Regions from separate parts of the Arthrobacter sp. StoSoilB19 genome, predicted to be linked through region 3. Evidence: riboswitches for the same ligand, from Rfam matches in the RefSeq annotation. Region 3 holds a riboswitch; each other region holds the start of a gene.
What was found. Region 3 has a riboswitch for cyclic di-AMP ahead of LDO86_RS03995 (NlpC/P60 family protein). Riboswitches for the same ligand answer to the same signal wherever they lie in the genome.
Positions count from the first base shown of each region.

Region 1 (7,627 bases), 160 kb from region 3:
GCGGCCGTACATGGCAGGGTCCAGCACCAACAGCTTCCTTGAACTGACGTTCGGGTACAACGGGCTGGCCCGTCTCACCGGTTCCGGCGAGGGCATGCCCGGCGGGGCCGGGGGTGCTGCCGGCGGTCCCGCAGGCGGCTTCGGCGGCGGCAACGCCGGATTCGGCGGGGCGGCCGGGCTGCTGCGGATGTTCGGGACCAGCTTTGGCGGTGAGGTCTCGTGGCTTCTGCCCGCCGCCCTGGTCCTGCTGGTGGCAGGCCTCTGGTTCACGCGCCGGGAAGTACGCACCTCCCCGGGCCGCGCGGCCCTGATCCTGTGGGGCGGCTGGCTCGTGGTCACCGGAGGTGTCTTCAGCTTCATGAGCGGCATTGTCCATCCCTACTACTCGGTGGCACTGGCGCCGGCGATCGCAGCGCTGGTGGGCATAGGCGCAGTGGAGCTCTGGCGTGGCCGCAGCTACTGGCCGGCCCGGATCGTCCTCGCCGTGACCGTCCTCGGCACCTCTGTGTGGTCGGCAGTCCTGCTGGGCCGCGACACGTCGTGGCTCCCCTGGCTGCGGGTCGCCATCATCGTGCTCGGCGTCCTCGCCGCCGCCGCAATCCTCCTCCGCCTCGACGCACTGGGCACCTCGAAACCGGGCACCTCGAAACTGGGCGCCTCCGGACGGTTCCGCCGGGCCGGTGCGGCCGCCGTCGTCGTCGTATCCCTCCTGGCCGGCGGTCTTGGGACAGCGGGGTGGACCCTCGCCACCGCTGCTTCCGCCCACTCCGGTTCCATTCCGACGTCGGGCCCGGCGGGTTCGTCCGCGGGTGGCTTCGGCAACCGTGCCGCTGGATTCGGCGGCGCACGGGCTGACGGCAGGGAGGCCGCCACTGACGCTGCCAACGGTGCGGGTGGACTCGATCCCTTCGGCGGCCTCGACGGCGCAGCCGGCCCCGGAGGTGCCGGGGGTGCCGGGGGCGCCGGCGGCCCGGGCGAAGGATCCGCAGATGCGGCGGTGGCGGCACTCCTGAAGGCCACCACCACGAAGTGGTCCGCGATCGTCTCCGGCGCCAGCCAGGCAGCCAGCCTGGAACTCGCCACGAACACCAACGTCATTGCCCTGGGCGGTTGGAACGGCGGTGACCCCTACCCCACGCTCGCCGAGTTCCAGGACATGGTGGCCAAGGGCGAGATCGGCTACTTCATCCAAGGCGGTGGCATGGGTGGCGGCGGCATGGGTGGTCGCGGCAATTCCGAGGTGGCCGCCTGGGTCCAGGCCAACTTCCAGGCCCAGACCGTAGGCAACTCCACCGTGTACCAACTCACCAAGTAGGACTCCATGGCCAGCCACTACCCAGCGTCCGTCCACACTGCGTCGGTCCACACCGGACACCCTGCCGGCGCTCCTGCCGCCGCGCATCATCCTGTCCCGGCCTGCTACCGGCCGGACCCGCGGGCGCTCCGGCGGGGGCTGGAACTGGCAGCGGTGCTGGCCGGGACCGCCGTGCTGTACTTGTGGAACCTTGGAGCATCCGGCTGGGCCAACGCGTTCTATTCCGCCGCGGCCCAGGCCGGATCGCAGGACTGGACGGCCTGGTTTTTCGGCTCTTCCGACGCGGCCAACGCCATCACGGTGGACAAGCCGCCGGCGTCGCTGTGGATCATGGGGTTGTCCGTCCGGATCTTCGGCCTCAGTTCCTGGAGCATCCTGGTCCCCCAGGCACTGATGGGCGTCGGCACCGCCTGGCTGCTTTACCTGGCCGTACGGCGGGCCGCGTCGCCTGCCACGGCCGATCCACGCCTGGCGCACCGCGCAGGACTGATCGCCGCGGCCGTCCTGGCCCTCACCCCCGTTGCCACGCTGATGTTCCGCTTCAACAACCCGGACGCCCTGCTGGTGCTGCTCATGACGGCAGCCGCCTACGCGGTCCTCCGTGCAGTCCAGGAGGACCGGTTGCGCTGGCTCCTGCTTGCCGGAGTGTTCCTGGGCTTCGGCTTCCTGGCCAAGCAGCTGCAGGTCCTGCTGGTGGTTCCGGGATTCGCAATCGCCTACGCGCTGGCAGGCCCGCACAGTCTCCCGCGGCGCCTGCTCCGGCTGGCCGCGGCGGGAGCGGCCATGGTGGCCTCCGCCGGGTGGTGGCTCCTGGCGGTGGAGCTGACGCCGGCCGGCCTGCGTCCCTACATCGGCGGATCGCAAAACAACTCCATCCTGGAGCTCACGCTGGGTTACAACGGGCTGGGCCGGCTGACGGGCGACGAGACCGGCAGTGTGGGCGGCGGCAACGGCTGGGGAGATCCCGGGCTGCTCCGGATGTTCAACAGCGAGTTCGGCGGCCAGATCGCGTGGCTGCTGCCGTCCGCCCTGATCCTTGCGGCGGGCCTGCTGTGGTTGGGCCGGCGGGCCCCGCGGACCGATGCGGTGCGCGCCGCCGTCATCATCTGGGGCTCGTGGGTGCTGGTGACGGGCCTGGTCTTCAGCTTCATGGCCGGCATCATCCACCCTTACTACGCCGTGGCGCTGGCGCCGGGGATCGCCGGGCTTGCGGGGCTGGGCACGGTCCTCCTGTGGCAGCACCGGCAGCAGCCACCCGCCGCACTCCTGCTGGCCGCAGCGGTGGCCGCGGCCGCCCTGATGGCCTTCCAGCTGCTGGGCACCACGTCCGCCTACGGCGCGTGGCTGCGTTGGCTGGTCCTTTCCGGAGGCTTGGCGGCCGCAGCGGGCGTGGCGTTCGGCAGGTTCCTGCGCTGGCGTGCCGTGCAGCGGACGACGGCGGCGCTCGCCATTGCGGCGTCGCTCACCGGGCCGCTGGCGTACTCCCTTTCCACGGCGTCGACAACGCACAGCGGGGCGATCGTCAGTGCCGGGCCCTCGTCGGGCTTCGCCCCTCGCGGGACGGGCCCTGGCCGGAGCGGGACAGGCAGCACCAGGCAGCCAACAACCCAGGGAAACACGGCCCGCCAGCAGGGCGCGCCCGGGGGAACACTTCCCGGCGGAACCGCTGCTGCCGGTGGTCGCGGAGGCGGGGCCGTGGGAGGCCTCTTGGGCGCCCCCACGCCGTCCGCGGAACTCGTGGCAGCACTCAGGAATGGCGCCTCGGGCTACACCTGGGCAGCGGCAGTGGTGGGGTCGAACAACGCTGCCGGTTACCAGTTGGCAACGGAACTGCCGGTCATGGCGGTGGGTGGGTTCAACGGCACAGATCCCGCCCCTACCTTGGCGGAGTTCCAGGATCTGGTGTCCCAGGGAAAGATCCACTACTTCATCACAGGCGGAACCATCCGGGCCAGTACCGGTTCGGACGCTGCCGCCCAGATCGCCCAGTGGGTGGCGAACAACTTCACGGCGCAGAGCATTGGCGGCACCACCGTCTACCTGTTGGCTGGGTAACGGGAACTGTAACGGTCGGCGCGCTGCGCTCATGAAATGGGGCGGCCATACCCCAATGGGACCGAGGTTACGAACGGGGAATCCGGCAAATCAACGCGCTGAGGATCGTGACTTCCGTTACCTAAATGTGACTTTCGCGTGCACTTCCTGTAGCGTCGATTGGGTGCGGCCCCCGTTCGGGCCGCATATCCCGGGTCGACGCCAAGCTCTGCCGCTTCCCCGGATTCCGATTGAGCTACGGCAGAGGCGGGGGACCCACCGTCCCGGGCATTGAATGCCCTTGGGGTTAAGCCAGTACGTGATCTTTCCGTACGGCCGGATGCCCTCATCCGAACCCGACAGCTAACTCCGCAGGTGTGAGAGGCGATCAATCATGTCCAAAAACACGGCAGAAGCACGCCTGCTGCAGGCCAAGGCTAAACACAGGGCCGCGCAGCAGGCCAAGAAGACCACCCTGGGCCAGCGCGCCGCCGTCCTTGCAGCATCGTGCGCGGTGCTGGTGGGGGTAGGCGCGGCAGGACAGGCCACCAGCAGCATGACTCCGGTGTCATCCACCGCGTCCAACCCTTCCACGTCGGCGTCCGACGCTCAAATGAGCATCGAGAAGAGCGAGATCCGCTCCAACCCGGCAGCAAGCCCCGCGCCCGCTGCCATCAGCGTGGCACCGCAGGCAGCGGAACCGGCCCCCGCAGCGGCACCGGCAGCACCCGCAGCGCCTGCCCCGGCCCCGGCGCCTGAGCCCGCCCCCGCACCTGAGCCGGCTCGCGCCGTCGCGGTTAACGATCCTGCAGGCGCCCAAGCGTACGCCGCCAGCCAGCTGGGGGCGTTTGGCTGGGGACCGGACCAGATGCAGTGCCTGCAGACGCTGTGGACCAAGGAGTCCGACTGGACCACCACGGCCACCAATTCCAGCAGCGGGGCATACGGCATCGTCCAGTCCCTGCCCGCTGAGAAGATGGCAAGCGCCGGCGCGGACTACCTCACCAACTACCGCACGCAGATCAATTGGGGCCTGGACTACATCAAGAAGAGCTACCAGTCGCCCTGTGGTGCCCTGAACTTCCACCTGGCCCACAACTGGTACTAGGCACTACTCCCCCCCGGCGGCAGCGATGCCGGGGGAACTGCACCAAAGCGGCGGCCCGCATCATCATGATGCGGCCCGCCGCTTTGGTTAACCAGCGCCCGGTCCGGCGTCCTGTCCGGTGTTCCCGCCAGCGCCCGGCCCGGCGTTCCGCCACGGGATGTACTGGACAGCCCACTTGTTTCCGTCCGGATCGGCGAAGTACACAAAGTGGCCCCAGTCCTGGACGTCCACATCGCTGACATCCACGCCGTTGCTCTTGAGCTGGTCATGCGCCGCATTGATGTCGTCGACCACCATCTGCAGGTTGGAGCCCGTGCCGGGCGGGGCGTCGACGAGTCCTTCGCCGATGCAGATGGAGCAGGCCGAGCCCGGCGGCGTCAACTGCACAAAGCGGATGGAGTCCGACGGCCGCTCGTCGTAGTCGGCGTTAAAGCCCACTTTGTTGACGTAGAAGTCCTTGGCACGGTCAACGTCGGATACGGGGACAAAGACAAGCTCGAGTTTCCAGTCCATCCGCACAGGCTAGCGGCGGGACACCCGTTGGGAAAGAGCCCGTTCAAACAGGGTTGAAGTGCTACCCGGCGATGCCGTAGAGGCGGTCGCCGGCGTCGCCCAGCCCGGGGACAATGTAGGACTTCTCGTTGAGCTTCTCGTCGATGGAGGCCAGGACGATGTGCACGTTGGCCCCTGACAGTTCCTCCTCCAGCCGCGCCAGGCCCTCGGGGGCGGCCAGCAGGCAGATGCAGGTGACGTCGGAAGCGCCGCGCTTGAACAGGAACTTGATGGCTTCGCGCAGGGTTCCGCCCGTGGCCAGCATGGGGTCCAGGACGAAAACCTGGCGGCCGGTGAGGTCCTCCGGCAGGCGCTCCGCGTAGGTGATGATGTCCAGTGTCTCCTCGTCCCGGGCCATGCCCAGGAAACCCACTTCAGCGGTGGGAACCAGCTTGGTCATGCCTTCCAGCATTCCCAGGCCGGCGCGCAGGATGGGAACCACCAGCGGGGTGGGCTTGGTGAAGGCGGTGCCGACGGTGGTGCTGACGGGCGTCTCGATGGTGACGGGCTCGGTGCGGACCTCCCGAGTGGCTTCGTAGGCCAGCAGGGTCACCAGCTCTTCCGTCAGCTGGCGGAAGACCGGCGACGGCGTGTTCTTGTCCCTCAGGACAGTGAGCTTGTGGGCGACCAGGGGGTGGTCAACAACGAGAGTGCGCATCCCCCAAAACTATCACTCGGCGCTGCCCTTCCCGCGTCCGGAGTGTTCGCCGTCGTGCAGTTCCTCGGCCACCACGTCCCGGACGATGGGACGGTCGAACGACGGCGCTGCCCCTGCGTGCTCGCGCCTTCGGACCAGGTGGAACAGCCGGTGGGCCAGGATAACGATTGCCACCCAGGCCAGGCCCAGGATCCAGCCGGCCATAACGTCCGTGAGCCAGTGGTGGCCCAGGAAGACCCGGCTCAGGCCCATGGCGATGATGAAGATCGAGCCGGCGGTGATGGCGGTAACCCGGACCCGCATGGTGTGGAACTGAAGGCAGATGAGGTAGATCACCAGACTGATCACCACGGTGGTGTTCAGGGTGTGTCCGCTGGGGAAGGATGGCGAATCCTCGTAAGGGGGGACGGCGTCCGCATGGTCGGGCCGGGTACGGCCCACCAGCTTCTTGCCGAACGTGGTGGCGGTGACGGACGCTGCCGCTGCACCGCCGATCAGGACCAGCGGACGCCAGTTCCGGCTCAGGAAGGTCAACCACGCGGTGAGGATGCTGGCCAGGATGGGCATCCCGATGCCGCCGCCGATGTTGGTGAAACCGGTGACAAAGGAGTCAAGGCCGGGGCTGCGGAGGCCTTCGGCAAAGGCAAGGGCAGGCTTGTCCAGGTTGGCTAGGCCAGCGGAGTCCACCACATCGTCGTAGACCTCTGCCCCAAGCAGCGCCAGGGACACGATGACCACACCGCCCACAAGGATGGTGAGGATCAACGCCGCATAGGGTTTGAACCAAATACCCAATCGGTCCCGAAGAGTGTCCATGGTGCCTCCCGGCATCGGCAAGTAACCTGACTAACCCCGAAACTATCATTGAGCCATGCCCTTGCCCGAAAAGAAACACGAGGCCTGGATGGGCCTTGCCCTGGCGGAGGCCCGCCGTGCGCTCGACACGGAGGACGTGCCCATCGGCGCCGTAGTGATAGGGCCCGACGGCGACCTTCTGGGTTCGGGACGCAACCAGCGGGAGGAGCTGGGCGACCCCACAGCCCACGCCGAGGTGGTGGCCATCAGGGAGGCGGCCGGACGGCTGCGGGAACGGGCACGGCTCGGCGGCGGCCAGGGCGACGGGTGGCGCTTGTCCGACTGCACACTGGTGGTCACCCTGGAACCCTGCGCCATGTGTGCGGGCGCGATCGTCCTGGCGAGGATTCCCCGGGTTGTGTTCGGGGCCTGGGATGAGAAGGCCGGCGCTGCGGGATCGGTATTCGATATCCTCCGCGAGCGCCGGCTGAACCACTGGGTTGAGGTGTATCCCGGGGTCCGCGGGGAAGAGTGCGCTTTACTGCTGCGCGAATTTTTCGCCGCCCACCGGAGCAGCCTCTAGCCCTGCCGCTCCCCGTGTCCGCCGGGTCCCTCCAGGAGGGCCAGCACGTCCTGCGCTGTTTCGCTCCATCCCGGCAGCCTGGTCCGCGCATCAAGCGCAGCTGAACGCCATTTTTCCCGGGTCTTTCCATCCACCAGCCAACCCCGCAGGGCATTGGCCAGGCGGCCGGGACTCTCCTGTCCGCCGTCTGGAAGGGTAAGCACTGCCCCCGGAAGGCGGGGTTCGCCGTCGGCCGTTCCCAGCCCGCCCATGCCAAGCGCCTCCACCGCCCCGGTCCCGGCACGGACCAGAACAGGAATGCCGTGGGCCAGGGATTCGGTGACGGCCATGCCGAAAGCCTCCAGCCGCGACACCAGCAGGGTCAGGTCCGTCCGCGCCCATTCGGCCTCCAGGGCTTCGCCAATGAGCTCGCCGGTGAGCTGAACCCGCCGCTGGAGCCCGTGGGCAGTAATGGCAGCCCGGACCTCCCGTGCGTAGTCCGGGTCCGCCTGCTCGGAGCCCACGAACGACGCAGTCCATTCAAGGTCCTGGATCCGGGCCAGGGCATGCACGGACAGCAGCTGGTCCTTGTTGGGCAGCAGC
Region 1 covers NZ_AP024650.1:690,338-697,964, reverse strand. Annotated here, with positions in the region: gene LDO86_RS03360 (glycosyltransferase family 39 protein) at 1-1,315, shown strand, start outside; gene LDO86_RS03355 (glycosyltransferase family 39 protein) at 1,322-3,370, shown strand; cyclic di-AMP (ydaO/yuaA leader) riboswitch at 3,578-3,738, shown strand; gene LDO86_RS03350 (hypothetical protein) at 3,744-4,457, shown strand; gene LDO86_RS03345 (VOC family protein) at 4,545-4,970, opposite strand; gene upp (uracil phosphoribosyltransferase) at 5,032-5,667, opposite strand; gene LDO86_RS03335 (phosphatase PAP2 family protein) at 5,680-6,483, opposite strand; gene LDO86_RS03330 (nucleoside deaminase) at 6,539-7,045, shown strand; gene LDO86_RS03325 (glycosyltransferase family 4 protein) at 7,042-7,627, opposite strand, start outside.
Region 1: another riboswitch for cyclic di-AMP. It lies ahead of LDO86_RS03350 (hypothetical protein); the one in region 3 lies ahead of LDO86_RS03995 (NlpC/P60 family protein).

Region 2 (7,627 bases), 1.5 Mb from region 3:
ACACCGCGGGCCCGCTGCCGTTCACGCTCCCCCAGCCCTGCCAGCAGCGGCATCAGGACATCGGAGAGCAGGGGCGCGGTCAGATCCGCTGCGTGGGCGGAGCGGAGGAAGCCTTCCAGCCGGGTCAGGTCCGAATGCTGCAGGAGCCGCACCCGTGACTGCAGCAGCACCACGGCGGCAAGGCGGCGCTCGAAAACCGGGCGGGAGCCGGGCCCCGGCTGTCCCCAGAGGGCAGAGGCCAGCATCACGGTTGCGTCGTGGTCCAGGTCCGTGAATTTGCGCAGGGCGTCGCGCACGGTTCCACGGACGGCGCCCACGGAGGAACCATACGAGGCCAGCACACCGCCCGGGCGGTGTGCGACGTCGTCCGCGCGGTACCAGGCGCCCTCATTCTGGAGGGTACGGTCAACAAATTCCGCCGCAGCGGACACCACGTCCGCTGTGCCGGTCACCGCGCGCGCCCCGCGGAGGCGTGGTGGATGCAGAACGGGGTCCAGGGCCGGGCTTCCAGCCTGCCCTCGGCGATGGGTTCCCCGCACACCGCACAGATGCCATAGGTCCCCGCGGCCAGCCGGGCCAGGGCAGCTTCAATCTGGTCCAGCCCCGCCGAGCTTTGTTTCAGCAGCGCCGATGCCTGTGACAGCTCGAAGGCGATCGTGGCGCCCTCCGGATCGTGTTCGTCGTCGACGTTGGAGTCCTGGCGGGCCGAATTCGCAGCGTCGATGTCCGCCCGCAGCGCCGGCAGCAGCGCCATCCGCCGCGTCCGCTCCTCTTCGAGCAGTGCACGGAACCGTTCGAAATCTGGCATGGGGAAAGCCTAGCGCGTCAGTCAGTACCAGTTCAGGGATACGGAATGGTTCCATGCCCCGCACGGCGACCCGTAGCGGTCACGGATGTAGCCCAGGCCCCATTCGATCTGCGTCCGGTAGCTGGTCAGCCAGTCGCTCCCGGCGCTGGCATACTTGCCGGGCGGCAGTGCCTGGGCAATTCCGTAGGCCCCGGACCACGCGTTGGTGGCGGTGGTCAGCCAGTTGGATTCCTTGGTCCACAACTGGGCCAGGCACAGGAACTGGTCCTGGCCCCAGCCGAAAGCGGCAAGGCGTCCGGACGCGTAGCTTTTCGCCCCTGCCGGATCGTTGACCGCTCCACCGGGAATGGAAGGCACGACGACGGCGGGCGGGCTGGGCAGGGCCGGCTCGGCTGGCGGCGCCTCCGGAACGGAAGGGACAGGGTTGGCCGGCGGAGGGTTGGCCGGCGGAGGGTTGGCCGGGACAGGATTGGCAGGGGCTGGATTCACCGGGACAGGATTGCCGCCCACGGCGGCTGGGGCGGCTGGTGCGGGCGGCCTGGGCTGCTGGGCGGCCGCCGCGGCGGCCCTGGCGGCCGCTTCGGCCTGGCGGCGGGCCTGCTCCTCCGCTGCGGCGCGCTTGGCCGCCTGGGCCGCCTCGTAGGCAGCCAGCGCAGCCTGGCCTTGGCGGTACTCCCCCTCAAGCGCCGCCGTCGTCCCTTTCAGGGTGGCAAGCTGGGCCGTTAGCTCGCCGCCGTGCCGCTGCTCCTCGGCCACCTGCCGTGCCAGTGCGTCCCTGGCGGAACTGGCTGCCCCGGCTTTTGCCTTTGCCTCCCCGGACAGGCGCTCCCGTTCGCTCCTGGCAACCTTTTCCTGTTCCACCAGGGCAGCGGATACCTTTCCGGCCGCCGCCGCCTTGACCACCAACGCGGCCGTCTTGTCCCCCACGAGCTTGACGAGGTTGAGGCCCTGGACGCTGTTGGTCCCCAGGGCGTCCAGCGCCACGAAGAACCCGGCGTTGGTCCCGCCTGTCTTGTACGACTGCACGGCCAGGGCGCCGAGGTCCTTCCGGTACCGGGCCACTTCGTCGTTTGCGCGGGCGGCCCGTGCGGACAGGGTTTCCAGGCGTGATGTGGCGGACTGGAGCTCTGCATCCGCGGCAGCGTATTCGGCGGCCGACCGTACGGCTGCGTCCCCGGCTGCCTCCGACTGCGCCTGCAGGCCGGTCAAGAGCCCGTCGATGGTGGCAATTTCTGCAGCTTTTGCCGCTTCGGACGACTGCGCCTGCTGCACATCCGACCAGGAGGGATATCCGCCGGGCGGCGGCTCCTCCGCTGCGGCCGGCAGCACGGTGGCGGCGGCCAGGGCGATGGCCAGCACGCCACCGAGGAGCGGGATCCCTCGGCTGGTCACGAACAGGGGCATAGTCCCGAAGCTTACCGTCCGGCGCGGCCCCCGAGGGCGCGTCCGTGGCCACATTGTTACCGTTTGCAGCGATAAAGACCCTGCCTGCATCGGTCGAGGTCACCGCCCGAAATGCGAAGTACATCAAGACGTTTGCGCAATTGAGAGGGGAGCCTCGTATGTTATCCAAATGTGACAATCGGGGGCAGCGCGGGTTATGGTCGTTTGGTGTCCCTCTCAGACGGGACATTCCCGTCAGCATGCCGAGCCCTGCCGCTGATCATGGGATTCAACCGCTTTCCGTTTGGCAGGGACGGGGGAACCAAGTTTCTACGGCCACATGTGGCCTTGGGGTTAAGTCGTTAGCGCCTCCGCCCGCGGAGCCAGCTACCGGCCGGGTATCTCCAGCCCGAACCCGACAGCTCACCCCGCAGGCATGGGAGAGGCGATCAACTGTGTCAAAAATTTCCACCACTGCCCGTCACCGCGCGACTCCGGCCCGCTCCATTGTGCTCGAGGGCCTCGCCGTAACCGCCAAGTCCCAGGCCCGTTCGCTGGGCCGTCCGGCGCTTGCCGTTGCTGCAGCGTCCGGTATTGCCTTTGGCGTCGGAGCCCCGGCCCATGCAGGTGTCACCGGCCCGGACACCACTGAGAACACCAGCGTCCAGGCATACTCCGCACCTGCCCCGGCAGCAGCACCCGTCGCAGCAGCAGGAACCGTCCACACGGTGGTGTCCGGCGACACCATCGGGGCCATCGCGGCCGCCCATGGCGTCAGCCTCAACGACGTCCTGGCCGCCAACGGACTGGGACTGTCCTCCATCATCTACCCCGGTGACCAGATCCAGATCCCCGGCGCTGGCCACACCGCAGCCCCGGCGCCGGCAGCAGCTCCCGTCCAGACGGCAGCCGCAACCGCACCGGCAAACACCGGCATGAACATGTCCTACGCCTCAGCCGCCCCGGCGGCGTCCACCGGCACCGGGACCGGCGCTGCCATCCTGGCATCCGCTTACAGCCAGGTCGGCGTGAACCAGGACTGCACCGCAATGGTTGAGAAGGCCCTGCGCTCCGTCGGCAAGTCCGTCGGCGACCTGGCCCCCACGCAGTTCTTCCAGTACGGAACCGTTGTCGGCGCTCCCGCCCCCGGCGACCTGATCATCACCTCCGGCCACGTGGGCGTGTACGCCGGCAACGGCCAGGTTGTGAGCGGCGGCGTCAACGGCTACAGCACCGAGGTCCACTCCATCAGCTGGCTCGGCGGCTACTCCGCAGTCCGCGTAGCCTAGCCTTCGCAACGCTTTGGCAGCAGCAGGCTGGTACTAAACAGCAAAGCTGTTCTTAGACAGGAGGGCGGCAGCCGGGTATTCCCGGCTGCCGCCCTCCTGTCATTTCCGCACCGTACCGCTGAACAGTCACGTCCCGCAGAAGGTCATGTACGTGCCGAAATCCTCAGGGGCACCTTCGGCGTAGCGTTCCAGGCCCGGCCGCTCGGCGAAGGGGCTGCCGACGGCCTCGAGCAACTGCTGCAGGGGAGCCAGGTTTCCGTCAGTGGCGGCGGACAGCGCCTCTTCCACGAGGTGGTTCCGCGGAATATAGGCAGGGTTCACGCTGTCCATCAGTTCCGCGTCGGGCCCCAGGGCCTGCCACCGCTCCGCCCAGGCGTCGAACGCTTCAAGGTCCAGGACCATGCCGCGCACGGGACGGAGGTCCCCCCGCGCGGCCTTGCCCAGGTTCCGGAAGAACAAGGTGTAGTCCACCGGCCCGTCCTTCAGGATGGCAATGGCACCGTCCACCAGGGCGGAGGCGGCGTCGCTGTCCGCATCCCCCGACAGGCCCAGCTTGGCCTTCATGCCGCCGGACCACGCCTGGCTGTACTGTCCGCGGAATCCGCCAAGTACCTCCACCGCGGGGGCAACCGCCTTTTCCTGGTCCCCGTCGATCAGCGGCAGCATTGCCTCCGCCAGCCGTGCAAGGTTCCATTCGGCCAGCACCGGCTGGTTGGCGTAGGCGTAGCGTCCGCTGACGTCGATGGAACTGTAGACAGCGGCGGGATTGAACACATCCATGAACGCGCACGGGCCGTAGTCGATGGTTTCCCCTGAGATGGTCATATTGTCCGTATTCATGACCCCGTGCACGAACCCCACCAGCATCCACCGGGCCACCAGGTCCGCCTGGGCGGAGACCACCGAGGCGAACAACTCCAGGTAGGGGTTTGGGGCGCCGGCAGCGTGCGGGTAGTGCCTGCCGATGGCGAAATCCGCCAGCCGCTTCAGCAGCTCGAAGTTTTCCGTGGCCCGCGCGTACTGGAAGCTGCCGACGCGCAGGTGGCTGCCGGCAACCCGCGCCAGGACCGCACCGGGCAGCATGCCGTCACGCCTGACCTGCCGGCCAGTTGCCACGACCGCGAGCGAGCGGGTGGTGGGAATGTGCAGGGCATGCATGGCTTCACTTACCACGTACTCACGGAGCATGGGCCCGACGACGGCACGTCCGTCCCCGGCGCGGGCAAACGGCGTGCGCCCCGAGCCTTTGAGATGGAGGTCCAGGAGGCGGCCGCCTTTGTCCGTGACCTCACCAAGCAGCAGGGCGCGTCCGTCGCCAAGCAGCGGAGAGTAGCCGCCGAACTGGTGGCCCGCGTAGGCCTGCGCCACCGGGGTGGCGCCCGCCGGAACGTGGTTGCCCACCAGGAGCCGCACCCCTTCGGGACTGCGAAGGTACCCTGGGTCCAGGCCCAGGTCGCGTGCGAGCCTGTCGTTCAGGACCAGGAGCTCGGGGCTGGGGGCTTCCTCGGCCTGCCAGGGAACGGCGAGTTCCGACAGTTCCCGGGCGAAACGGCCGTCAAAAGTGACCGTGGATTCAGCTGCTGCCGTCATGGCTTAACCCTATCGCCGTAGTTCCGCCCGCTGCTTCCCGTGCCGGTTGCCGGCGGCGGGGAACGGCAATGTGCTGCAGGTCCTCAGCGGCAATGACCGTGGTTCCCGGAGCCTGCGCCCGTGCCTGCTCCGCGAGGTGCGGGACGCCGTCGCCATAGCGTGCGGAGAAGTGGGTGAGCACCAGCATCCGGGACTTCCCGGACGCCGCAAGTTCCCCTGCCTGCCCGGCGGTCAGGTGCAGGTATTGCCGGGCCAGGCCGACGTCGTCGTCACTGAACGTGGACTCGGCCACCAGCAGGTCCGTGCCTGCTGCCAGTTCTTCGGCACCGTGGCACGGTGCGGTATCCATGATGAAAGCGAAGCGCTGGCCCGGCCTGGGAATACTGACCTCTTCCAGCCTGGCCGCTCCGAGGACCCCTTCGCGCTGCAGCAGGCCCACGTCGGGCCCTTCGATGCCCGCCGCCCGCAGCCTCTCCGGCAGGAACGTGCGGCCATCTGGCTCGGTGAGCAGGTAGCCGTATGTCTCGATGCGGTGATTGAGGGGCCGGACCTCAAGCCTGTCCGCCACGGCACCGGCGCCGCCATGTGGATGGAGCCTCACGTCAAGCCCGGGCGGGCTGAGACCCACCAGGGCCCTGACCACCTGGTCACCGGACGCCGGATAATGCAGGTGGACCGGGTGCGCCACGCCGTCCAAAACCATCCCGGAGAGCACCCCGGGAAGGCCGAAGCAATGGTCCCCGTGCACGTGCGTAAGGCAGATCCTGGTGATGGCGCCCGCCGCCACTCCCGCATGGATCATCTGGCGCTGGGTACCCTCGCCGGGATCGAAAAGCAGCCCTTCGCCGTCCCAGCGCAGGAAGTAGCCGTTGTGGTTGCGGGTCCGCGTGGGAACCTGGGACGCAGTGCCCAGCACTACGAGTTCACGCACCGTTGGAATCTGACGCTGCAAGCAACCCTTTGGCGTAGGCGGCCTGGCCGCCGTGCTGAAGGCAGTCCCCCAGGATGCTGACCAGCCGCACGCCCAGGGTGACGGGCGGATCCCAGCGCCTGTCGACCACACTGTCCAGGTCGGAATCCCCGATACCTTCCAGGACCCTGGCAGTCTGCCGGTGAACGGCCAGGTAATACTCCCGCAGGAGTTCCCGGGGCGCGCGGACTGCGTCCACCTGCTGGCTTGAGTGGCCGTAGCCCGTATCACTGTCCGCCAGCGGGAGCCCGAAGCGGGTTACGAATCCTTCGGCCTTCCAGACCTGCTCCAATCCCGAGGCGGACGCAACCTGCGCATCTTCCACCCGTCCCATGTGCCAGACCAGCCAGGCGATGGAATTGCCTTGGCCTGCAGGACGCAGCTGCAGCTGCTCCTCATCCAGCCCGTCCAGTACCTGCCCCACCAGGCCGGGGAGGCGGTCAAACGCCTCGAGCAACAACTCCTTGGAGTGCATGGGTCTCCTTCCCTGCGGACCGGGCCCGGGCGCACCCGGCCCCGGGATTGCTAGCGTTCCAGGTCGTCCGGCTCAAACTCACTAAGGGGCGAGCCGCCAAAGTTTTCCTCGTCGTCGCTTGCGTCTGCTTCCAGGCCGGTGGGATTCCCGCCGAAATCGACGTCGGCTGCTGCTTCACCCAGCGTGGGTGTGTCCGGCGGAACCTGCTCATCGCCGGAGCGGTACCGGGCCTCCGCGCTTTCGTCCCGCAGCGTCTGGTCACTCAGGAAGTCCTGCTCCTCCCCCGAGACTGCTTCGTCCTGCAGCAGCGGGTCCTCTTGCCAGCGGTCCGGATTGTTCTCTGCAGCCCCGGGGTAGCTGTCAGGTTCCCCGTTGACGGGATCGAGCTCCAGTGACGATGCCGCGCCGGGAGTCTCGTCGAGAAGAACGTCGTCTTCCTGCACAACTTCCAACTCATCGTCGGGGACGTTCTGTTCAGTCATGATGATGCCTTTCTCATGGGCTCCGGGCGGATAATAGTAAGCATACTGAGGAACGGTATGCCTGTGAACAGCCACTGCATTTCCGTCCCAAGCGGACAAACGGCGGTTCCCGGCCGCGCGCCAAGGCCGCAGGGCGGCCTGAACAGCGCTTCCGTGACTTTTGGCCCTAGAGTGCCGGTGGCGGCGGGGCCAGTCTTGAAAGGCAGGAAGACCAGTTCAAGACGACCAGGAAGTGCGGCCATGACATCCCAGAAACCCATCGCTGTGGGCACCAACGACTCTGCGCAAAGCCAGGCCGCGGTCCTGTGGGCGGCCCGCCGCGCCCACCGGACGCACCTGCCGCTGGTGATCCTCCACGTCGTCGACGACCGGTGGGTAGCTGAACCCTACCCCTGGTTTGGAACCCTCCAGCAGGCCGGCGAGGAACTGCTCAAGACCGCCGCCGGCAGGCTCGAAGGAACCGTGACGGTCACGCCGACTACGGAACTGCTCACCGGAAGCGTGGGCGGCCAGCTGGCCAAGTATTCGAAGAAGACCTCGATGATGGTCATCGGCTCCGGCAGCGGGCACCTTGGCGGGGCCCTCGCCGACCGCGCACTCCAGGTGGCGACCGCCGCCAAAGTCCCTGTC
Region 2 covers NZ_AP024650.1:2,377,580-2,385,206, forward strand. Annotated here, with positions in the region: gene LDO86_RS10865 (DNA alkylation repair protein) at 1-452, opposite strand, end outside; gene LDO86_RS10870 (TraR/DksA C4-type zinc finger protein) at 449-808, opposite strand; gene LDO86_RS10875 (lytic transglycosylase domain-containing protein) at 830-2,212, opposite strand; cyclic di-AMP (ydaO/yuaA leader) riboswitch at 2,473-2,643, shown strand; gene LDO86_RS10880 (LysM domain-containing protein) at 2,647-3,480, shown strand; gene LDO86_RS10885 (protein adenylyltransferase SelO) at 3,607-5,070, opposite strand; gene LDO86_RS10890 (ribonuclease Z) at 5,054-6,001, opposite strand; gene LDO86_RS10895 (DUF664 domain-containing protein) at 5,994-6,515, opposite strand; gene LDO86_RS10900 (hypothetical protein) at 6,566-6,997, opposite strand; gene LDO86_RS10905 (universal stress protein) at 7,238-7,627, shown strand, end outside.
Region 2: another riboswitch for cyclic di-AMP. It lies ahead of LDO86_RS10880 (LysM domain-containing protein); the one in region 3 lies ahead of LDO86_RS03995 (NlpC/P60 family protein).

Region 3 (7,627 bases):
TCTTCGCGGTGGCGGACCGGGTACTCCAGGGCTCCCGGCGAACCGTCCAGGACATACTTGTGCACCTTGCGGCGCTGGGTTACGCGTCCCATGTTCCACCCTGCTTGTTCATTACTCCATCATGGCACCAACAGGGGCCGCCTCAGCCCAGGAGGGCGCTCCAGTCCACGGGTCCGCTGGGTGCCGGCTTACCCTTGGGCTGGCCTGTCCGTGCGGCGCTTCTTGGTTTGGCTTTGGCCGGGCCGTCCTGGGTAGGAGGTATTGGCGGCCCCCATGGCAGGGCCAACGCGGGCACCGGCTCGCCGAGCTGCACGCCGTGCGGTGGCACTACCAGCACACCGTCCGCGGCGGCGAGCCCGCGCATCATCCCTGGCCCCGTATGCTGCGCCGGGGACGCCATGCCGTACAGCAGCCGGAACGGCATCAGCCGGGTACGCCCGGGGTCCGGCTCGATCATGGTCCCGCACGGCACCTCCTCCACCGCCGGCATGGGACGGTGCCCCAGTGCGGCCAGCAGCGGGGCCCCCACAGTGGAAAGGGCCATCATGGCCGCGAGCGGGTTGCCGGGAAGCCCCAAAACGAAGCGTCCGTCGGGCAGTTCGGCGAGCACGGCGGGGTGGCCGGGCCGCATGGCCACGCCATCGATGATGAGCCGGCCGCCGAGTTCGGCCACTGCCCTGCGGAGGTGGTCCGTTCCCGAGCGCCCGGTGCCACCGGTAGTAATGACGACGTCGGCCGGCAGGTCCGGCGCGTCCGGCACCTCCGGCAGCACGTCCTCGAGCGCCGCAAGCCATTCGTCATAGGAGTCGCCGATCCGCTGCTGCCCGACGGGTATGCCGCCCAGCATGGCGACGACATCCGGCAGCTGCGGGCCGAAGGTGTCGCGCACCTGGCCCGGGGCCGGCGTGCCGTGTTCCACCACTTCGGACCCGGTCAGGACCAGGCGCACCACGGGCTTTCCCTGGACCTGCACATCGTCGTAGCCTGCCAGCGCGGCAAGTGCCAGGTGGGCGGGATTGAGCTCCACCCCCGCCTTGACCAGGATGTCCCCTTCCAGGGCTTCCTCCCCGGCTTTCCTGATGTGCTCTCCCGCGCGGGGCTCGCCCGGGCGGGCCTTGCCTCCGGTCATCAGGAGTGGGAGTCCTTCATCGTCCTGGCCAAGGACTGCGCTCTCGGTGCGAAGCACTGCCTTGCCGCCTGCAGGGATCAGGCCGCCGGTGGCGATGGGGCTGGCCTGGTGCGGTGCCAGCCGGGTGCCGGGTTCCACCGGGATCCAGGGGCCGCTTCCGTTGACTACCCAGCCGTCCATGGCCGAGGACGCATAGTGGGGCATGTCCTGGAGGGCCACGATGTCCTGGTCCAGTTTGCGGCCCAACGCGATACGCAGTGCCACTGGCCCGGGAGGAATGGGGGTTGCGGCGTCGAACGCCGCCTGCCGGGCCTCTTCCCACGTGTGGGCAGCATGGTGCTGGCCCGCATGCCCTGCTTCCGCCGTCCCGGCTTGGACTGCGCCGGAGTCAGTGGTTCCGGGTTCAGTGGGTCCGGGTCCAGTGGGTCCGGGTTCAGTGGGTCCGGGTCCAGCTATGCCGGCTGGCCCTTCCGCTTCGCTGCCAGGTGGCGCTTCCGGATCGCTTTGGGGTTCCGCGGTCATTCGCCGGGAGTCCCGGCGGCAGCCTCGGCCTCGTAGTCCTTTGCCAGGGTGCGGGCAACGGCCAGGGCCGCATCCATTGATTCAGCGTCCATCTCCCTGCCGGGAGCCGAAGCCAGGCCCGCAGCGAACCCGGCGATGAAAGTGGTGAGCGGAGCGGCTGGCCGGACCACAGCATGGGCGGCGACGCCCGCAAGCGCCAGCACCGCGTTGACGTCCACCTGGACGTCCTCAAGCTTGTACGCCTGGAGAAGTGCCCTGCACCACTCTTCCAGTGTTTCGTCCTGGCTCTTCACGAATTGCCTCCCACGTTTGCTCCGCCCGTCTGCCGGTCCTGGCGTTCGCTCTGGTTCCCGGCGGCAATCCCCAGCGCGGCAGCGTCATCCCAGGTATCCACGTCGGAGGTGGACCCGGCAGGGACTGTGACAAGCTGCACGTCCAGATTAGCAAGGAGCGACCTGACAGAGCCGTTGACCAGCGCCCCGCGGGCAGCGAGGTCCCTGCACGCCTTTGTTAACTCAGGCGTGCGGTAAAAACCCACCAGTGGCTGTGGGCGGCCGCCTTCGGCAGCCATGACATTTGCCGGGTCCGCCGCCGTGGACATCTGCAAAGCTTCCTGAAGCGCTGCCACCGCTTGGGATGCCAGCGGCATGTCGCAGGCCAGCACCAGGAGGTAGGGCGCACCCTCGCCGATGTCCGCCAGCGCATCCAGCCCGGCCGCTATGGCTGCCGCCGGGCCCGCGAAGTGCGGCTGCTCCCTGCAGCTCAGCAGGTTGGGAGGCCAGATTGGCAGGGAAGCCATCTCGCCCACAACTGCCACATGCCGGGCCCCCGCGGCGGCAGCGACAGCGCGTTCGAGGAGGGATTGGCCTTGGAAGACGAGCGACTGCTTGGGTACGCCGCCCAGCCGCGATGACCTCCCCCCGGCCAGGATCACGGCATCAAAGGCAAGCCCGTTCACTTCCACTCCCCCAGCCTAGCGACCGGCAGCGTAGGGGCCGCACTGCGGGTCAGAACGTCCGGCGCACCGGAGCATCACGGCAACTCAGGCAGCGCGGGGTGTCAGGCAGCGCGTTCCGGAAGCAGGAAGGGGTCCCAGGCCGGCGTGGGCTTCTCCAGTTCCTTGATCTGCCAGATGGTTCCGTGCGGCGGTTCGGGCACGAACCGCAGGGTCCATCCCATCTCGGCTGGAGTGTGGTCGCCCTTGACGTTGTTGCAGCGCAGGCAGGCGGCCACCAGGTTCTCCCACGAATCGGCCCCGCCCCGGGACTTGGGGTGAACATGGTCAATGGTGTGCGCCGCTTTCCCGCAGTAGGCGCATTTATGCCCGTCGCGCCGGAGTACGCCCCTGCGGCTGACGGCCGTGGAGTGGTTGTACCGGGGCCGGATGTAGCGGTTGAGGAGGATCACGGACGGGCGGCCCAGAATGTCAGTAGGGCCCACCACGGGGTCGTCACCTTCGGCAACCACACTTGCCTTGCCCGTGAGCACAAGCACCAGCGCCCGGCGGAAAGTAATAACCGCCAGCGGTTCATATCCAGCATTCAGAACGAGAGTGCGCATGCACTTACCTCTTCACGGCCGCACCCGTCAGGGGCACGAGGGCCGGCTGCCCTCGGCATGTCCGGGCTATGGATCGACATCACAAGAGTAAACAAAGAAGTGCAGAATCGGGTAATCGCCACTCTGGAGCAGGACAACGGCTGGACACCGCGGGAGGGTCGGCCGCGGGCGGCGCGGGCCGATTAAGCGCGAAGGACCCCCACCGGGATGGCGGGGGTCCTTGGGGGCATTGCCAGGCCTGCGGCCGTTCAGGCCTGCCTTGGGATGCTTAGTTGACGCGGATGAACACGGGGCCGGAACCCACGTTTGCGCTGAAGACCACAGTCTGGTTTCCGTTGTAGCCGCCGTGGACTGCCATGCCGTTTCCGGCGTAGACAGCAATGTGGGCCATGCCCGCGCCGCCGTCAGCGTAGTAGATCAGGTCGCCCGGCTGCGCTTCGGCTGCACTCACGGTGCGGCCCAGGGACAGGTAGCCGGCGGGCCAGTCATGGAAGTGGATGCCGACGGCGGCCAGCGAGTTGGTGACCAGCATGGTGCAGTCCTGCATAACGCCGAGCTGGGCGTAGGCGGCCGAGAGGATTGCAGCGCCCTTGCCGCTGGCGGAAGCCTGGGCAGCGGGAGCGGCCGGAGCAGCAGCGGTGGCAACCTTGGCGGTGACCTTGGGAGCCGCAACGGGCTCGGCGGCAGGAGCAGCTTCCTGCACCTCGACCTGGGGCTCAGGCTCGGCGACGGGAGCCGGCGTGGTGGTGACAGCGGGCTTCTCGTAGCTGATGGCGATGGTGGAAGCCGCGGAAATCGGGGCGTCGATTGCGGATTCAACTTCCAGTGCGGACGCCGGAGCGGAATCACGCTTGACGTTGGCGTCGGCAGCGTTGGCCGCGATGCCGCTGGTCAGGACCAGGCCGGAAGCGGCAGCGATAACCGCAGCCTGGCGGCCCATGCCGCCTGCGTTGTCGCTGACGGCCTTTGCAATAACAGCGATCGAGTTGGTTTTGGTGACCTCGGCGCGATGCCGTGCGGTGGCACGAGTCGTCATCAGTTCTCTCTTTCGTTTTTCCCTCAAACCGCTTGTAGGCAGGCGAAGGTTGTTGGACGCGCCGGCATCTTGGGGGTACGTCGGCGCGTCCCGAACGGGGATGTGGTTTCTAGCGAAAAAGCCTTGGGCAAAGAAATAGCCCTTGGAGCGTTAAGCCCAAGAACTAGTTGCCGTAGTGGTAGTACGAGGAGGTGCCAGTGGCTGCAGGCGAGTGGAGCAGCGTGCCCTGGGAGGGGTTGAGTGCGCTGATCATCATGCCGTTGCCGACGTAGATGCCGACGTGCGCGCCACCGTTCTGGACAACCAGGTCACCCGGCTGCGGGGTGGAGGTGGGAGTCATGATGCTCCACGCATTGGTGCGGGGGATGCTGATTCCGGCCTGGGCGTAAACCCACTGCACGAACCCGGAGCAGTCCCAGCCGGTGACCGGGCTGGTGCCGCCCCACACGTAGGAGTGGCCGATGCCGGTGTAGGCGATGGCAGCGATGCCCGAGGTTGCCGCAGCGGATACGGTCTCCGCCGTCTTGGCGGCCGGAGACGCCTCCTGGCCTGTAGTGGTGGCGCGGTTCGCCGATGCCGTGGACTGGGTACGCACCGCTTCCACCTTCGGAGCAGCGGTGGTCTTGACGACCGGACGCTCGAAGGACACCGTGGCCGTGGGTGCGGCCGTGACAGCGAGGGCTGCCTGGGACGAGCCGGACTCGGTGGAGGCAGAGACACCGGCCGTCGTGTCAGCTGCCGTGGCGGGCAGGCCCATGCTCAGGATGAGGCCGGAAGCCGCTGCCACAACGGCAGCCTGGCGGCCTACGGTCCCGGCATTTGCACTGACGGCCTTGGACATGGCGTCCAGGGGGTTGGTGCGAACCGTTTGCGCACGGTGGCGCGCAGAATGATGGCGTGAAGACACGAAGGTAGCCTCTCCCAATGCCTGCGAGGTGAGCTGTCGGATTCGGATGGGAGTCACCCGGCCACGCTGCTTCCTGGGAAGCTTGTGACTTAACCCCAAGGCCTTCTGAACATGAAGGCCAAAATTGGTTCCCCCGCCCCTGCCAGACGATGAAATGCGAACGGACCTTGAGCGGTGGCAGAGTTAGGCAATCCACTCAAGAGCGTCAACTTCGGAAAAGTTGACGCGAGTTAGACGGTACAGCAGTTTTGCTTCAATGTCACATTCAGGTCACGGCGCGTCGCGGACATGTGAGAGCGGGCAACCATTTGGTTACAGCCAGCCCATGGGATCGACAACTTCGCCATTGACCTGCACCTCGAAGTGGAGGTGGCAGCCGGTGGATGCGCCCGTGGTACCGCTCAGTGCCACCACGTCCCCGCGGGAGACGGTCTGGCCCACCTTGACGTTGAAGGACGAGAGATGGTTGTAGGTGGTCTCCAGCCCGTTGCCGTGGTCAATGACCACGCGGTTTCCGCCACCGAACTGGTGCCAGCCGGCAAAGGTCACGGTACCTGTCGCGGCGGCCAGGACCGAGGTCCCGCACTGCGCCACGAAGTCCTGGCCCCGGTGGAAGTCTCCGGAGCCTCCGGTGATGGGACTGACCCGGTAGCCGAAGGGGGAAGCGGTGGTGAGGGAGGCGAGGGGTGCAGCCAGGGTGCCGGCCGAAGCGGCACGCGTGACGGAGCCGGCGGACTGGGCGCTCAGGAGTTGCTTCAGCTTCCCGTCCGGGTCGGCCTGGGTCACCACGGCCGACCGGCTGAAGTCGATCTGTGCTCCGACATCGGCCGAGATCTGGGGCTGGGGGCTGACGGCGGACGCGGCCAAGGGGGCACTGCCGGCGGCATCCGTGGCCATGACGGGACTCGTGGCGGGCACCGTGACCGTCAGCACCAGGCCTGTGGCGGCAAGGGCAATGCCGGCTTTTTGGCCAATACCGCTGGCCGCGGCAAACTCCGTCATCTGCCGGAAGGGACCCCGGCGGCGGCGCGCGTCACGATGCAGGTCGCGGGGGCGCTCCGCTGCGACAACTTCGGCAACCCGGGGTGCCGAAGGGGGGCCGGCCGCGCGGCGGCGGCCCCGGGAGGTCTGCATGGTCAAGAAGGGTTCCTCTCTGGAAGAAGCCTGCGGAGTTAGCTGTCGGATTCGGGTCAGAGAGATCAAAGACCCGGTCCGCCTTAGGCAAGCTTCTGCACAGGGGGTATTCCCGGAAGAATCCTTCACTGGAGAGGCTTGCTGCTGACGGACTTCACCCCAAGGCAGTCCCCCGCTGCCGCTTGTGGTTCCCCCGCCTCTGCCAGTAACGACTCGTGCACCTGACCCGCTGGCAGAGCTCGGCTCCGGATCAGGTAACGCTTATGTATCAACGCTTGGTTCCACTATAGAGGCTTAAGACCCTAGGTAACAATTCCGTTACCTTTGCGTGGTCGCCCCTCTGTGGGGTATGGGGGCCCCGATCAGGGCTGGCTGATGGCCACGAAGACGTGGGCGGCAACCTCGGGCGGCAGCTCCAATGCGCCTTCGATTCCGGGGACCCGCACGGAGATGTATTCGCCCACGCGTTCCAGCGCCACGGCGGCACCCGGCCGGATACCGCCCTCGTCCAGCTGCGCCAGCAGCTCCGGTTCCACCTGGATCGGCTCCGCCAGGCGGCTGATGGTCACTCCGGAGGCGGGCCCGTAATTCTTCATCGCTTCCACCAGGCTGATGGCGCCGTCGGCAAAGCCGGGCCCCGCCTGGCCGCCCAGCGCCGCAAGGCCAGGGATGGGGTTGCCGTACGGCGACTCGGTGGGGTGGTCCAGCATCTCGTAGATGCGGCGCTCAACGCGCTCGCTCATGACATGTTCCCAGCGGCAGGCTTCGTCGTGGACGTAGGCCCAGTCCAGGCCAATGACGTCTGCCAGCAGGCGTTCGGCCAGCCGGTGCTTCCGCATGACCTCCGTGGCGCGCTTGCGGCCCGTGTCCGTGAGTTCCAGGTGCCGGTCGCCGGACACGACCACCAGCCCGTCCCGCTCCATGCGGCCGATGGTCTGGGAAACGGTGGGACCGGAGTGGCGCAGACGCTCGGCGATACGGGCCCGAAGGGCAACGATGTTTTCTTCCTCAAGCTCCAGAATGGTCCTGAGGTACATCTCCGTAGTGTCGATCAGATCCGTCATCCAGCTCAGCTCCTCGAGCGCAGTACCTTGCGTTGTCCCACCGTATCGCCTCTTCGCGCAAAGTAGTCCGGGGGAAAGCTTAGCCTATTTTGACTTTGTCCGAATAGCCGCGCCCCGAGGGGCTGCGCGGGGACGGCACGTCTCACTGTCCGGACTATGACGGGCCTGGCTCCCGCCCCCGGCGGCGGTTCAGGCAGAATGGGAATGGCCCGCAGCGCAGCCACCGGCGCTGCCGACCACCGACCGCCCGCCCTTCCGGACCAAACTTTTGTCCC
Region 3 covers NZ_AP024650.1:845,463-853,089, reverse strand. Annotated here, with positions in the region: gene fdhD (formate dehydrogenase accessory sulfurtransferase FdhD) at 1-92, opposite strand, end outside; gene LDO86_RS04020 (molybdopterin molybdotransferase MoeA) at 143-1,651, opposite strand; gene LDO86_RS04015 (DUF6457 domain-containing protein) at 1,648-1,944, opposite strand; gene LDO86_RS04010 (NTP transferase domain-containing protein) at 1,941-2,615, opposite strand; gene LDO86_RS04005 (HNH endonuclease) at 2,711-3,211, opposite strand; gene LDO86_RS04000 (NlpC/P60 family protein) at 3,480-4,247, opposite strand; gene LDO86_RS03995 (NlpC/P60 family protein) at 4,411-5,154, opposite strand; cyclic di-AMP (ydaO/yuaA leader) riboswitch at 5,159-5,354, opposite strand; gene LDO86_RS03990 (M23 family metallopeptidase) at 5,467-6,288, opposite strand; cyclic di-AMP (ydaO/yuaA leader) riboswitch at 6,299-6,543, opposite strand; gene LDO86_RS03985 (metal-dependent transcriptional regulator) at 6,651-7,352, opposite strand.